2 regions of the Pseudoalteromonas sp. NGC95 genome follow, and region 2 is predicted to be linked to the other one. Evidence: predicted binding sites of a transcription regulator. Region 2 holds the regulator's gene; the other holds the start of a gene.
The links. The regulator sigma-54, encoded in region 2, starts transcription at its own class of promoters, with help from an activator protein. The targets are predictions, from matches to a motif close to GTTGGCACGNNNNTNGNNT.

Region 1: I6E70_RS09670 (CsbD family protein) is a predicted target of sigma-54. The motif match lies at 4,991-5,009, and genes of this name have one in related genera.

What each region holds. Positions count from the first base shown of each region.
Region 1 covers NZ_JADYWR010000008.1:159,182-165,926, forward strand. Annotated here, with positions in the region: gene I6E70_RS09655 (Ig-like domain-containing protein) at 1-1,378, shown strand, start outside; gene I6E70_RS09660 ((2Fe-2S)-binding protein) at 1,922-2,419, shown strand; gene I6E70_RS09665 (xanthine dehydrogenase family protein molybdopterin-binding subunit) at 2,416-4,677, shown strand; gene I6E70_RS09670 (CsbD family protein) at 4,746-4,943, opposite strand; gene I6E70_RS09675 (group II truncated hemoglobin) at 5,224-5,637, shown strand; gene hrpB (ATP-dependent helicase HrpB) at 5,721-6,745, shown strand, end outside.
Region 2 covers NZ_JADYWR010000001.1:203,653-210,397, reverse strand. Annotated here, with positions in the region: gene I6E70_RS01000 (protein disulfide oxidoreductase) at 1-382, opposite strand, end outside; gene mgtE (magnesium transporter) at 439-1,797, opposite strand; gene I6E70_RS00990 (HPr family phosphocarrier protein) at 1,928-2,200, opposite strand; gene rapZ (RNase adapter RapZ) at 2,243-3,088, opposite strand; gene ptsN (PTS IIA-like nitrogen regulatory protein PtsN) at 3,107-3,559, opposite strand; gene hpf (ribosome hibernation promoting factor) at 3,564-3,851, opposite strand; gene I6E70_RS00970 (RNA polymerase factor sigma-54) at 3,878-5,377, opposite strand; gene lptB (LPS export ABC transporter ATP-binding protein) at 5,447-6,172, opposite strand; gene lptA (lipopolysaccharide transport periplasmic protein LptA) at 6,169-6,714, opposite strand; gene lptC (LPS export ABC transporter periplasmic protein LptC) at 6,704-6,745, opposite strand, start outside.

The sequences.
Region 1 (6,745 bases), on a different contig from region 2:
AACTGGAAGCTTTCTTAATAACGAAAATATAGATGTGGTTAGTCTCGTTAGTGATTACCTTATTAGTTATGACTACTCTGAAAACACTATATCTAAAGTTGCTTTGGAGCAAAGCTTTAACGGTTTGGTTAACACTGTTATTAATGGAGAAGAAACTTTAGTTGCATCTACCTATAACGGCTCACTTTATAAAGTGGCTTTAAATGGGCAGACAACATTAATTAGTGAAGTGTGCCAAAACTCTTTAAATAACATTGTGTCTGTAAGAGCTGGGTTTGTGCAGTATTCGTGTTCAGATCAGTTTGGTGAATATAACCTAGATAGCAATGTTGTTTCATACACTGTTGAGCGTAATAATAATGACAGTTGGTTAGCAACTTCTACGTATAATAATGTTGATTATACCTTGTTGGCAGGTCAGTCATTGGAGGTGTTTTCTAATCAAGTTGCTGAGCCTTTAGCTAAACCTGAAGCTGTAAGCTACTCTGATCATGTTTTAAAAAGCATACAAATAGATTTACCTGTATCAGATGATATTGATTATGTAGTTTTAAATAAGAGACCAACTCTGGGTAGGGTCGAGTTTACCGACAGACAGGCGGGTCTACTAACTTATATACCTTCGGGGACTGTAGGCATTGACGAGCTTAGTTACTACACAGTAAAAGATCGTTCACGTTCAGCGTTATCAAGCTTAACGTTAGAGCTCACAAATACAGCACCAACAGCAAATAATATGACACTGCAAACTCATTGGAGTACACCGCTTAACTTTAATCTAGAAGGTATGGATGAAGACGCTGAGCAATTAGTATTTCAAATTAAAAATTCGCCTGCTCATGGGCAAATTCAGTTAATGGATTCTGCTTTAGGTAGCGTGACCTTTTCACCAAGTGGTGACTCGGTTGAGCCAGTATCAGTTAGCTTTACAGTGAAAGATTCTTTAGTTGAATCTGAGCTTCATAATGTTGTTATTGAACTTACAAATACAGCCCCACAAGCTCAAAATGTAACATATAACACCTCTTATAAGAGTGAAGTGAATGGTCGCTTTTCAGCATTAGATAGCGACAACGATACACTTGAATTTGAAGTGGTAACCGAGCCAAACTCAGGAACTTTAACATTTGAGCCTGATACTGGATTGTTTAAACTAACTCCTACGAGCGAATCCGATCATGTAGTAACGTTTAGCTATGTAGCTAAAGATAAATTTGATAGTTCAGCAGTTCAAACTGTGACTATAAACGTTGAAGGTAAGCAAGCTGCTGCGCTAGCGACTCCTTCATCTGATTCAGGCTCTAGCTCAGGTGGCAGTATTTATTACTTACTTACGCTGCTATCAGTGGTTTTATTTGGTAGACGCCGTTTTAATTAGTAGTTAAAAGCTTATTTACACTATCTAAAACCGCCAAATGGCGGTTTTTTATTTATTAATAATCTTTTTAAACTCAACGATTTATTGCTCACTTTTGTCATAGGTGTTCGTATAACCCTACACTTTGCTAATAACGGTGTGGTTACTTAATACGATTTTTGCTTAAATATATTGTAAGTTTTAACTTGGATGTTTTTAGGCTTTTATTTAGGGCTGTTTATCTTTCGAGGTTTAACATGCACTGCCTCGAGGATTCTGCATAGGGGCAATTTACGCTTTGTTGTTTACAAACCTCCCGCCGCGATTAAATCTCCCCTAGATTGAGTGAATTTTAATCTAAAAAGGTCAGCAGGGCCTAGTTATAATACTAATAATCAGACGTTAATATTTTCAATGTGGTTTAAACGTTCTAATAATTAGTATTTTTATAAAACAGATCTAAGTGGTAGGCTAAAAGTAGTAAGTATAAAATAGTAAGTAATTAAAAATAGTTCTCGCGCAACAAGGAACCCTCCTGTAAAGCGCTTTGCCAAGGAGTTTAGTATGATCACGCTTACCATTAATGGTAATAAACATGAGTTTTCTGGCGATCCGTCAACGCCAGTATTATGGTATCTCCGAGACGAATTGAATTTAACTGGGCCTAAATTTGGCTGTGGTATGGCACAGTGCGGTGCGTGTACCGTGCATATTGATGGGGTAGCTCAGCGCTCGTGTGTATTACCTGTAGCGGCAGTAGCGGGTCTTTCAATTACTACAATTGAAGGGTTAAGCGAGCAGGGCGACCATCCAGTACAACAAGCATGGGTTGAGCATAAAGTACCGCAGTGTGGTTTTTGCCAGTGCGGCCAAATGATGCAAGCGGCGAGTTTATTAGCTGCAAATCCAAACCCAAGCGATGATGAAATAGTAAGTAATATGTCGGGCAATATTTGCCGTTGTGGTACCTACCCGCGTATTCATAAAGCGATTAAGTCGGCTGCTAAAACAATGGCGAGTGTTCAGTATTTTGACCCAAATGAACAAGGGGAAGAAGTATGAACCAAGATAACAAATACTTTGATTTAAACCGCCGTAAGTTTTTAAAAACCAGTGCAATAGGTGCGTTAGTACTCGGTACTTATTTTGTAGGCAGTGCGCCAAGAGCATTTGCGGGTGTGTTAGAGCAACCATCTGAGCTGGCAAAACGCGCAAACTTATTTATTGCACTGCGACCTGACGGCATGGTTGAAATAACCTGCCATCGCTCTGAAATGGGTCAGCAAATTCGCACCGCGATTGCACAAATTGTTGCCGATGAAATGGAAGCCGCATGGGATAAGGTTATTGTTATTCAGGGTAAGGGCGATCCTAAATACGGCGATCAAAATACCGATGGCTCGCGCAGTATCCGCTACAACATGCAGCGCCTGCGTGAAATGGGCGCAAGTGTACGTTACATGATGCAGCATGCTGCCGCTAAGTATTGGAAAGTTGACCCACAAACCTGTACTGCTAATCAACACGTTGTTACACACAGCTCAGGTAAGTCGCTTAGTTATAAAGATTTAATCGACTTAGCGCTTACAATAACGCCACCAGAAGCTGACAAACTAACGCTTAAAACACGCAAAGAATGGCGTTATATTAATACTGGCATGGCGCATATAGATTTAGCCGATTTAGTAACAGGTAAAGCAATATTTGCAGCCGATGTACGCGAACCACAAGCGCTGGTGGCTATAATTGAACGCCCGCCGGTAGTAGGCGGTGTTGTTAAGTCATTTGATGCTAGTGCTACAAAAGCGATAAACGGCGTTATAGATGTTATTGAAATTCCTGCACCAAAAGGCGCGCCGCAGTTTCAGCCAAAAGGCGGAATTGCGATTATAGCTAAAAACACATGGGCTGCATGGCAAGGGCGTAAAGCATTAAAAGTAGTGTGGGATGATGGCAAAAATGGCGATTACAATTCAAAAGAATTTAAAAAGTCATTACTAAAAACAGTACAAACTCCACAGGCAAACATACGTGATAAAGGCGATGCCATGGGCGTGTTGGCTAAATCGAGCAATAAACTCGTAGCTGATTATTACGCACCGCACCTTGCTCAAGCACCAATGGAGCCGCCTTGTGCAACAGCTATGTACAACAAAGATAGTGTTGATATATGGGCTGCTACGCAAAATCCACAAGCCGATATGAAAACAGTGGCTACAATGCTTGGCATGGACGAGAGCAAAATTAACGTTAACGTTACCATGTTAGGAGGCGGCTTTGGGCGTAAGTCAAAACCTGACTTTTCAGCAGAGGCAGCTTACCTTTCAATGAAAGTAGGCAAGCCTATTCGTGTGCAATGGACGCGTGAAGACGACATACAACATGGTTTTTACCATGCAGTTTCGGCTCAGCACATTGAAGCATCACTAGATAAAAATGGCGCAATAGAATCGTATTTACATCGCACCGCGTTTTCACCTATTACCTCTACCTTTTCAGAAGGGGCGACTACGCCAGGGAGCTTTGAACTGCGGTTAGGATTTACCGATAACCCTATTAACACACCTAACATGAAGTTAGAAAACGGTGATGCGCAAGCCAAAGCACGAATTGGTTGGATGCGTTCTGTATCAAATATTTTTCATGCCTTTGCTATTCAGTCATTTATTGGCGAAGCAGCGCACAAAGCCGGTCGCGACCAAAAAGACTATTTACTAGACACTATAGGTCCGAGTCGTATTGTTGATGTAACAGAGCAAAATGCTACATACGATAATTACGGTGGCGATAAAGCGGTTTATCCTCTAGATATTGGCAGACTGCGCCATGTTATTGAAAAAGTAGCTGACATGAGTAAATGGGGGCGAGAGCTTCCTAAAGGTCGAGGTTTAGGCATAGCAGCACACAGAAGCTTTTTAACTTACGTAGCTACGGTAGTTGAAGTAGAAGTGTCGGATGCTGGTGATTTAAAAGTAATTAAATCGTGGGTTGCCATTGACGCAGGTACGGTTGTAAACACCGACACCGTTAAAAACCAAACCCAAGGTGGCTCTATTTACGGTATTACAACTGCAATCAGCGATGGTATTACCTTTGATAAAGGGCGCGTACAGCAAAGTAATTTTCATGATTATCGCGTACCGCGTATGAGCGACGCACCTCTTGAGATTGACGTTGAAATTGTACAAAGTGATGCACCACCAGCAGGGGTAGGCGAGCCGTCTACACCAGTTTATGCGCCAGCATTATGTAATGCTATTTTTGCAGCGTGCGGAAAGCGTATTAGGCAGTTACCGATTGGTAACCAATTAAAAGCGTAGCTAAATAACCTACAGCTTAAACAAAAAAACCGCCAAATGGCGGTTTTTTTAAAAGCGGTTAACGCGGTTTAACGACCTTTTTCAAACTCATCAACTTCACGCTCTGCTTCTTCTTTAGATTTACCGTATTGCTGCTGAATTTTACCAACTAGCTCTGTACGGCTACCTTCAATTTTATCTAAATCGTCGTTGGTAAGATCGCCCCATTTTTGTTGAGCCTTACCTTTAAGTTCTTTCCAATTACCTTCGATACGATCGCTGTTCATAAGTTTATCCTTACTTTAGGTTAGTGAATTAACTGTCAGTTATAAAGTAGCAAGCCTTGTACCAATGAATAATAATGGTTTTATTGTTTTTATTATCAGTTGGTTATATTTTTATGTTGAGCGATTTTGTTTTTAATATTGAGCTTTTTATTAAAAAATATACATAGCAGCCTGTAATTATTGCTGACATAAGTTACGCCGCTTTTATGTAACTCATTCTTAAATTTTTGTTTTAAGCTAATATGCAGGTATTAAACAAAGTAGTTAACCTGAGTGAGTTATGAATACAAAAACGTGTGAATACGGAGTGGGTGACTGCTCATACAAAATGGCAGGTGAGTTAGCAGGTATTACACAATTGGTGAATGCGTTTTACGACAATATGGACGCTTTAAAAGAGGCTGAACATATAAGGAGTATGCATTCAAAAGATTTATCAGCATCACGTAAAAAGCTCGCTTACTTTTTGTCGGGCTGGTTAGGTGGTCCTAAATTATACGCTGAACATTTTGGCAGTATTAACATACCTCAAGCGCATAAACATTTACATGTAGGAGTTGAGCAAAGTGATGCATGGCTTTTATGCATGCAAAAAGCGGTTGATGGGCAACCTTACGAAGCACCATTTAAAATTTACTTAATGCAGCAATTACGAGTGCCTGCAGATCGAATTAGAATGGTGTCGGGTAGTTAATAGCAATTATTAATAAACATCTACCGCGGTGTCGCTGCGGTTTTTTGTTACAATGCCTGCAAAGCAATTTAGGGTAAATAGCTGTGCTGCCGGTTCAAGACATATATCAACAACTCGTTACTACATTACAAAGTAATCCTATTACGTTATTACAAGCGCCGCCTGGTGCGGGTAAATCTACGTGGTTGCCGCTGCAACTAATGCGCGATGGGTATTTTAAACGTATTGTAATGCTAGAGCCTCGCCGTTTAGCTGCTCGTAATATTGCCAGCTACCTAGCAAAGTGCCAAAACGAAAGTGTTGGGCAAAGTGTGGGCTTGCGGATTAGGGGTGAGAGTAAAGTAAGCGCTAATACGCGCCTCGAAATAGTCACCGAAGGCATGTTAACGCGCATGCTGCAAAACGACCCTGAATTAAGCGATATAGATTTACTGATATTTGATGAATTTCATGAGCGTTCAATTGCAGCCGATACCTCACTTGCCTTTGCGCTCGAGACCCAAAGTGCGCTGCGTGAAGATTTAACCATTATGCTTATGTCGGCAACGCTAGATACTGAGCGTTATACAGCGTTTTTTGACTGCCCTGTAATTCAATCAAGCGGTCGCAGCTACCCAATAGACGAAATATACATACCCATAAAAGATGAAAGTCGCTGGCTTGATGCAATTCCTAACATAATAAAACAAGCACTTAATGAGCAAACAGGCAGCGCATTGGTGTTTTTACCTGGGCAGTTTGAGATACTACGCGTGCAACAAGCACTGAGCGATTTACCCAGTAACTGCCAAGTTGCAACGCTATTTGGCGAGCAAAATAAAGCCAATCAGCAAGCTGCTATTGCGCCTGCACCAAACGGTATGCGCAAAGTGGTGCTTACCACCAATGTAGCCGAAACCAGTTTAACTATTGAAGGCATACGCATTGTAATTGACAGCGGCAAGCGCCGTGCAGCGACCTTTAATTTAAAAACAGGGGTTACTGAGCTTACAACACAAAGTATATCGCGCTCGTCTGCTGTGCAGCGTGCAGGGCGTGCAGGACGAATAGAGCCGGGCATTGTTTATCTAATTGGCTCAAAGCAAACCTTTGAGAGACGTAATAGCCA
Region 2 (6,745 bases):
AGCCATGATCATTTAGATACTCATGTAGTTTTTGATCCGAACCTGATTTTACTGCGATGCTCACTACAGGGTAGTTATTCTCGTTTGCGAGTTCGTTTATGGCAGGGGAGGTAATACTACAAATAGGGCACCAAGTTCCCCAAAAATAGACAAGTGTTGGTTTATCTTGGCTCATTGCTGACAAATCAATGTTTTGCCCTTTATAATCTATTAATTGTAATTGAGGATTTGCTGGCATAACAGGTTGTCGCCACCAATTTACAGCGTTATAAATTACGAAAAATATGAAACCATATATCAACACACTTTTTAATATTGATAAGCCTTTTTGTTTTGGCGTTTTTTTAGGTGTGTCTTTTTTATTTTTGGTATCCGTTGTCATAGTTGCAGCTTTACTCTAAGTGTTTTTTACTTTAGTTATTTGCAAAAGTTTCTAATTTAAACCAGCAACCAGGTAGCAGTACCTAAAAAGGCGAATATACCCACAATGTCTGTAATTGTAGTTAAAACTACACTACCTGCAAGAGCGGGATCTATATTCATCTTTTTAAGAATAATAGGGATACTCGCACCAGCAACACCTGCCACCACTAAGTTCATAAACATAGCGAAGGCGAGTACGCCACCAAGCATAAAGTCCCACTGCCATAGGGCAATAACACCTGCTATTAACAACGACCACAAAACACCGTTTAACGCGCCAATAGCAAGCTCTTTCATCATCAAGAAACGTTGGTTAGTTTGATTAATATGACCTACCGCAATACCACGGATAACAAGCGTTAATGATTGGCTACCTGCAACACCGCCCATAGAAGGGACAATACCGTTTAGTACAGCTAAAATAGGGAGCACATCTAAAGTGCCTTCAAAAAAGCTAGCTACAAAAGCAGCTGCAAGTGCAGTTAGTAAGTTGACACCTAACCAGACTGAGCGTTTTTTAGAGCTTTTTAGTACTGGCGCAAAGGTATCTTCTTCATCATCAAGACCGGCTAAGCCCAATAAACTATGCTCAGCATCTTCTCGGATTACGTCAACGATGTCATCGATAGTGACACGACCAAGGAGCTGATCGTTATCATCAACTACGGGGGCCGATATCCAATTATGACGTTCAAATAATTGCGCGACTTCACTTTCATCCATTGAGATTGGAATGGATTCACAATCTTCATCCATTAAATCGCGAACAATCTTTTCTGGCGGGTTAGTTAATAATGTACTCAGCGATAAAGCGCCTATAAAGCAGTTATGCTTATCAACAACGTACAAGTCATCGGTACCTTCTGGTAACTCGCCACGTAGCCTAATATACCTAAGTACAACATCAAGCGTAACATCAGGGCGAATGGTCACCGTATCGGTGTTCATTAGCGCGCCAGCAGAACGCTCTTGATACGAAAGTGCTTGTGTTGCACGTTCACGGTCTTGAATGTCCATCGCGCTAACAACGTCTTTATAGACGGTGTCTGGCAGACTACGTAATACTTCACCTAAGTCATCGTGGCCCATATCTTCTGTTGCGGCTGCAATGTGCTTAGGTTCCATTTGGGCAATAATGCCTAAACGAACATCTTCTGAGAGTTCTTCAAGAACATCGCCTTGCACATCAGGATCAACCAACTGCCAAAGGAGTCGGCGAATTTTATGCGGTGATGATTCTAATAATAATGCGGTATCACAAGGAGCTGTTTTTGCGAGCATGCGCCTAACTTGAACAAATTGACCACTATTGAGTGACTTAGTCACCTGTTTTAGTTGCTGTAGTGGGTAATCTTGTTCAAAAGCTTCAGGCATTGGCGTCCTTTATAAATTTTTATATTACTTTATGGGGAGAGGTGAGTTAACTGGCGTCACTAACCGTATTTATTTTATATATCTGTTTTAGTTGGGGCATTAGTAATGCGAGCATTATTTTTATAACTGTTTATTCTTGTTCATTAAAACGTTGTGCTATTAATTCTCCAACAGCATGTAAAGCTTGCTCAGAATCGGGGCCTTTACATACAACTTTTACTTCTTTGCCTTGGCTACTTTCAAGTAACATTAGTGCAAGTACGCTATCGCCTGCAGCTTCTTTGTCATCTTGAAATAATGTAATTGTCGCATCAAACTGCACTGCCAATTGGGCAAGCACGGTGGCTGCTCTGGCGTGCAATCCTAATTTGTTTTTTATTAAAAAAGTGTCTTCACAATGCATAACTTACTCTACCTAAGCTGAACAGGTGATTATTCAGCTATATTATTTTTCTTGTTCGCGATGGCGAATTTTCACATTGGGATGTGTCATTGCAAAACTTTCACCAATAGTTTGCGCTAAATATACAGAGCGATGTTGTCCGCCTGTACACCCAATAGCAATGGTTAAATAACTGCGGTTATTTCGCTCTAAGTGCGGTAACCATGTTTGTACAAATGTTTGAATTTGCCATGTGAATTTTTGCACTATGCTGTGATTGGCCAAATAATCTTTAACGGGTTGATCTAACCCATTTAAAGGTTTTAATTCAGGTTCCCAATGTGGATTTGGTAAAAAGCGTGCATCAAATACATAATCAGCTTCTTTTGGTATGCCGTGTTTAAAACCAAACGATTCAAACGTGACAATTAGTTGTTTATCTTTTTTACCTAAAATCTTTTCACGAATAGATTCAGCGAGTTGATGAACACTCAAATCAGTCGTGTCTATCATAAAGTCGGCGCGGGTGATTAATACATCAAGTAATTCTTTTTCTTTTTTGATGGCTAAATCAAGAGGCAACGAGTCAATTGATAGTGGGTGTAATCTACGAGTTTCAGAAAAACGTTTGATCAATGTTTGATCGTCGCTATCTAAATAAAATAACGTAGGTTTTGCAAAGCCAGGCAAGTATTCAAGAATATCGTTAAATTCATCTTGTTGTTTAGGGATGTTCCGCACATCAATGCTAACAGCAATTTTATCGTAGCTATCAGACACACTGCGAACTAATGAAGGAAGCAAGTTAACTGGAATATTATCTACGCAATAATAACCTAAATCTTCTACAACGCGTAAAGCAACCGACTTTCCAGAACCAGAACGGCCGCTTATGATAATTAACTCCATTTAACACCCTTTATAAAACTATGATTGATTGACAATAACTTGGTAAAGCTCAGCATCTGATTTTGCACTGCGTAACTGTTTACAAAAATCTTTGTTGTTTAGTTTATCAGCAATGGTTGCTAGAGTCTTTAAGTGCTGCTGGTTATCGCCATCTGGTACGATGAGTGCGACGAAAATATCAACAGGGCGATTATCGATTGCATCAAAATTTATTGGAGTTTCGCTAACGAGCACTAAAGCCAAAGGCTCTTCTGCACCGCTCATTCTTCCATGAGGAATGGCAATGCCACGCCCTATACCTGTACTACCCAATTTTTCTCTGCTCATTAAAGCATTAAGAATATCTTGTTGCGGTAAATACGGAAGTTTGTCGTGAGCAAGTTCGCTAATGAACTCTAAAATTCTTTTTTTGCTATTAAAAAGGACCGCAGCTTTGCTGCAGTCCTGGCATATAAGTGAGCTTAATTTCATCATATTAGTGTCGAGCAAGCTTCTCTTTGTGTTTAATTACTTGTCGATCGAGCTTGTCGATCAACGAGTCAATGGCGGCATACATATCTTGATGTTCTGTAGAGGCAAATAGCTCAGCACCGCTTACGTGTATGGTGGCTTCTGCTTTTTGATTTAATTTTTCTACATCGAGAATGACATGAACATTATTAATATGATCAGAGTGTCTTTCTAGCTTCGCAAATTTGGTATTAATATAGTCTCTTAGTGAATCGGTTAATTCTACGTGACGACCAGTTAAGTTTAGTTGCATAAGCATTACCCTCTTTTTTTTGCGTCTTAAATCAAACTTTTACGCTGATTTGACGGTGGAATAGCCAGAGATTCGCGGTATTTTGCGATTGTACGTCTCGCTACTTTAATTCCTTGCTCAGCCAATATATCCGCTATTTTGCTATCACTCAATGGTTTTGCTGAGTTTTCTGCTGCGATTAATTTTCGGATAAGCGCACGGATTGCTGTAGATGAACATTCACCCCCGTTTTCGGTGCTTACATGGCTTGAGAAAAAGTATTTAAGCTCAAATATACCACGGGGTGTGTGCATATACTTTTGGGTTGTTACGCGCGAAATTGTTGATTCGTGCATTTCTACCATTTCAGCAACATCATTTAAAACCATTGGTTTCATGGCTTCAGGACCGTGTTCAAAAAAGCCTTGTTGTTGCTTAACAATACAATTTGTTACTTTTAATAGCGTGTCGTTTCTACTTTCTAAGCTTTTAATAAACCATTTAGCTTCTTGTAAATGCGAGCGAATAAACTGGCTGTCACCACTGGATTTTACAGTGCGAGACATTGCCGCGTATTGGCTATTAACACGAATTTTAGGCATGCTATCTGGGTTTAACTCAACAACCCAGCGGCCTTTAATTTTTTTAACTGACACATCAGGAATAACATACTCAGATTCTTCTCTTACAATAGTATCTGCAGGTTTAGGGCTAAGAGTATGTATTAATGTCATTACTTCTTTAAGCTCTTCTTCTTTGAGCTTAGTTTTCTTCATTAATGTACGATAGTCACGAGCAGCTAATAAATCAATATGCTCGGTTAAAATCATTTTTGTTTCATTAATGTAAGGTGTTTCTTTATCAAACTGGTTAAGCTGAATACACAAACACTCTTGTAAACTACGTGCAGCAATACCAACAGGATCAAACAGTTGGATGCGTTTTAATACAGCTTCAATTTCATCAAGTTCGACTTCGTTATCATCTTCGTTTTCTTGATTAAAGCTTTCTAAAATCTCTTCGCAGCTTAGTGTTAAAATACCTGAATCATCGACGGCTTCTACAATAGCAATAGCAATAGCTTCGTCTGTAGGGCTAAATGGCGTTAGTTGTAACTGCCACATTAAATACTCATGGAGCGTTTCAGTAGAGGCGCCTTGGTATATTGATTCGTCTTCAGGCATCGGACCCGATGATGCTGCTGGGGCGGCACTCATGTACTCATCCCAACTAACATCCATAGCCATGTCGTCACTTAGCGTGTCTTTTGCAAGTGCTTCACCACTATCTTGTTCGTATTCGCTTGGAGCATCATCGGCAGATGCGCTAACAGTTATGTCATCTGTATCTGCTTTTTGCTCGTTTTTACCTGCAGCGTCTTCTGAATAGTCTGCTTCTTCAACCTCTAATAGCGGGTTGCTGTCGAGAGCTTCTTGTATTTCTTGCTGGAGATCCAATGTACTGAGTTGCAACAAACGAATAGCTTGTTGCAGCTGTGGAGTCATTGTAAGTTGCTGGCCCATGCGCAGCTGTAGTGATTGCCTCATGTATCTCTAACAATCCTTTTATGTTGTTATAATTAATACTAGCAGATGCTTAAAGACATGGCGTAAATGTTACAGCCTAAATTGCTCGCCTAAGTAAACATCGCGTACTGTTTTATCATTTAATACGTGTTCTGGAGTACCTGATGCAATCAGCTCCCCATGAGAAACAATGTAGGCTTTTTCACAAACATCAAGGGTTTCTCTTACGTTATGATCGGTAATTAATACACCAATCCCACGATTTTTAAGATGTTCTATTATTTTCTTTATGTCTAATACCGAAATAGGGTCAACACCTGCAAATGGTTCATCCAGTAATATAAATTTAGGATCTGCTGCCAGCGCACGTGCTATTTCAACACGACGACGTTCGCCTCCTGACAATGCCATACCTTGGCTATCACGAATGTGTTGTATGCTAAATTCATCTAATAATTTATCGAGAGTGTCTTCTCTAGCTTGTTTATTTAACTCTTTGCGCGTTTCTAAAATGGCCATTAAGTTTTGATAAACAGTCAGCTTTCTGAATATTGAAGACTCTTGCGGTAAGTAGCCAATGCCTAATCTAGCACGACTATGCATAGGTAAAAGAGTAATATCGTTATCGTCTATCGATATTTTACCTTTGTCGCTAGGTACAAGTCCTACTATCATATAAAACGTGGTAGTTTTACCTGCGCCGTTAGGGCCAAGTAAGCCAACAATACTGCCAGCTTTGACTTCAAGGCCGACGTTTTTTACAACTTCACGGCCTTTATAGCTCTTTGCTAATAGCTCTGCTTTTAATGTGCTCATGGTTGACCTTTGTCGCTTTTTTTACTTTTTTTAGTCTCGATTGGCACTAAAATTGTGTGAACGCGGTCAGTTGAGTTTTCATCTTTTTCGGCACTGATTAGCTGCTGCTCTATATCGTAGGTAATGCTTTTAGCATTTATTTTTTGTCCCGCTTGCGATACTTGTGCATTACCAACAAGCGTTAAAAAACGCTTAGATACATCATAACGTACTTCGTCAGCACTGGCGCTCATAGTCGTGCCATCTGATTGCTTTTCTTCAAAGTGCGCAGGGCTACCTGTAGCAATTAATAATTGTTTATTATCGCCAAGTTCATCGCGTTTATGTACTTCTAAGCGGTCGGCTGTGATACGGCGGTTACCGTGAATAATTTCAACGTTTTTCTCAAAAATCCCGACATTAGCTTTTAATTGACCTTCTTGCTTATCGGCGCTTATTGAAATTTGATTTGCAGCCGGTTGCGTGTTTTGCTCTGCAGCACTACTATTAAACGCTAGTATAAGTGTAGGAATAATAAGTGATTTTAATATTTTATTGGTCATAATATATGGTTCGCGTATGGTTAATTAGTTT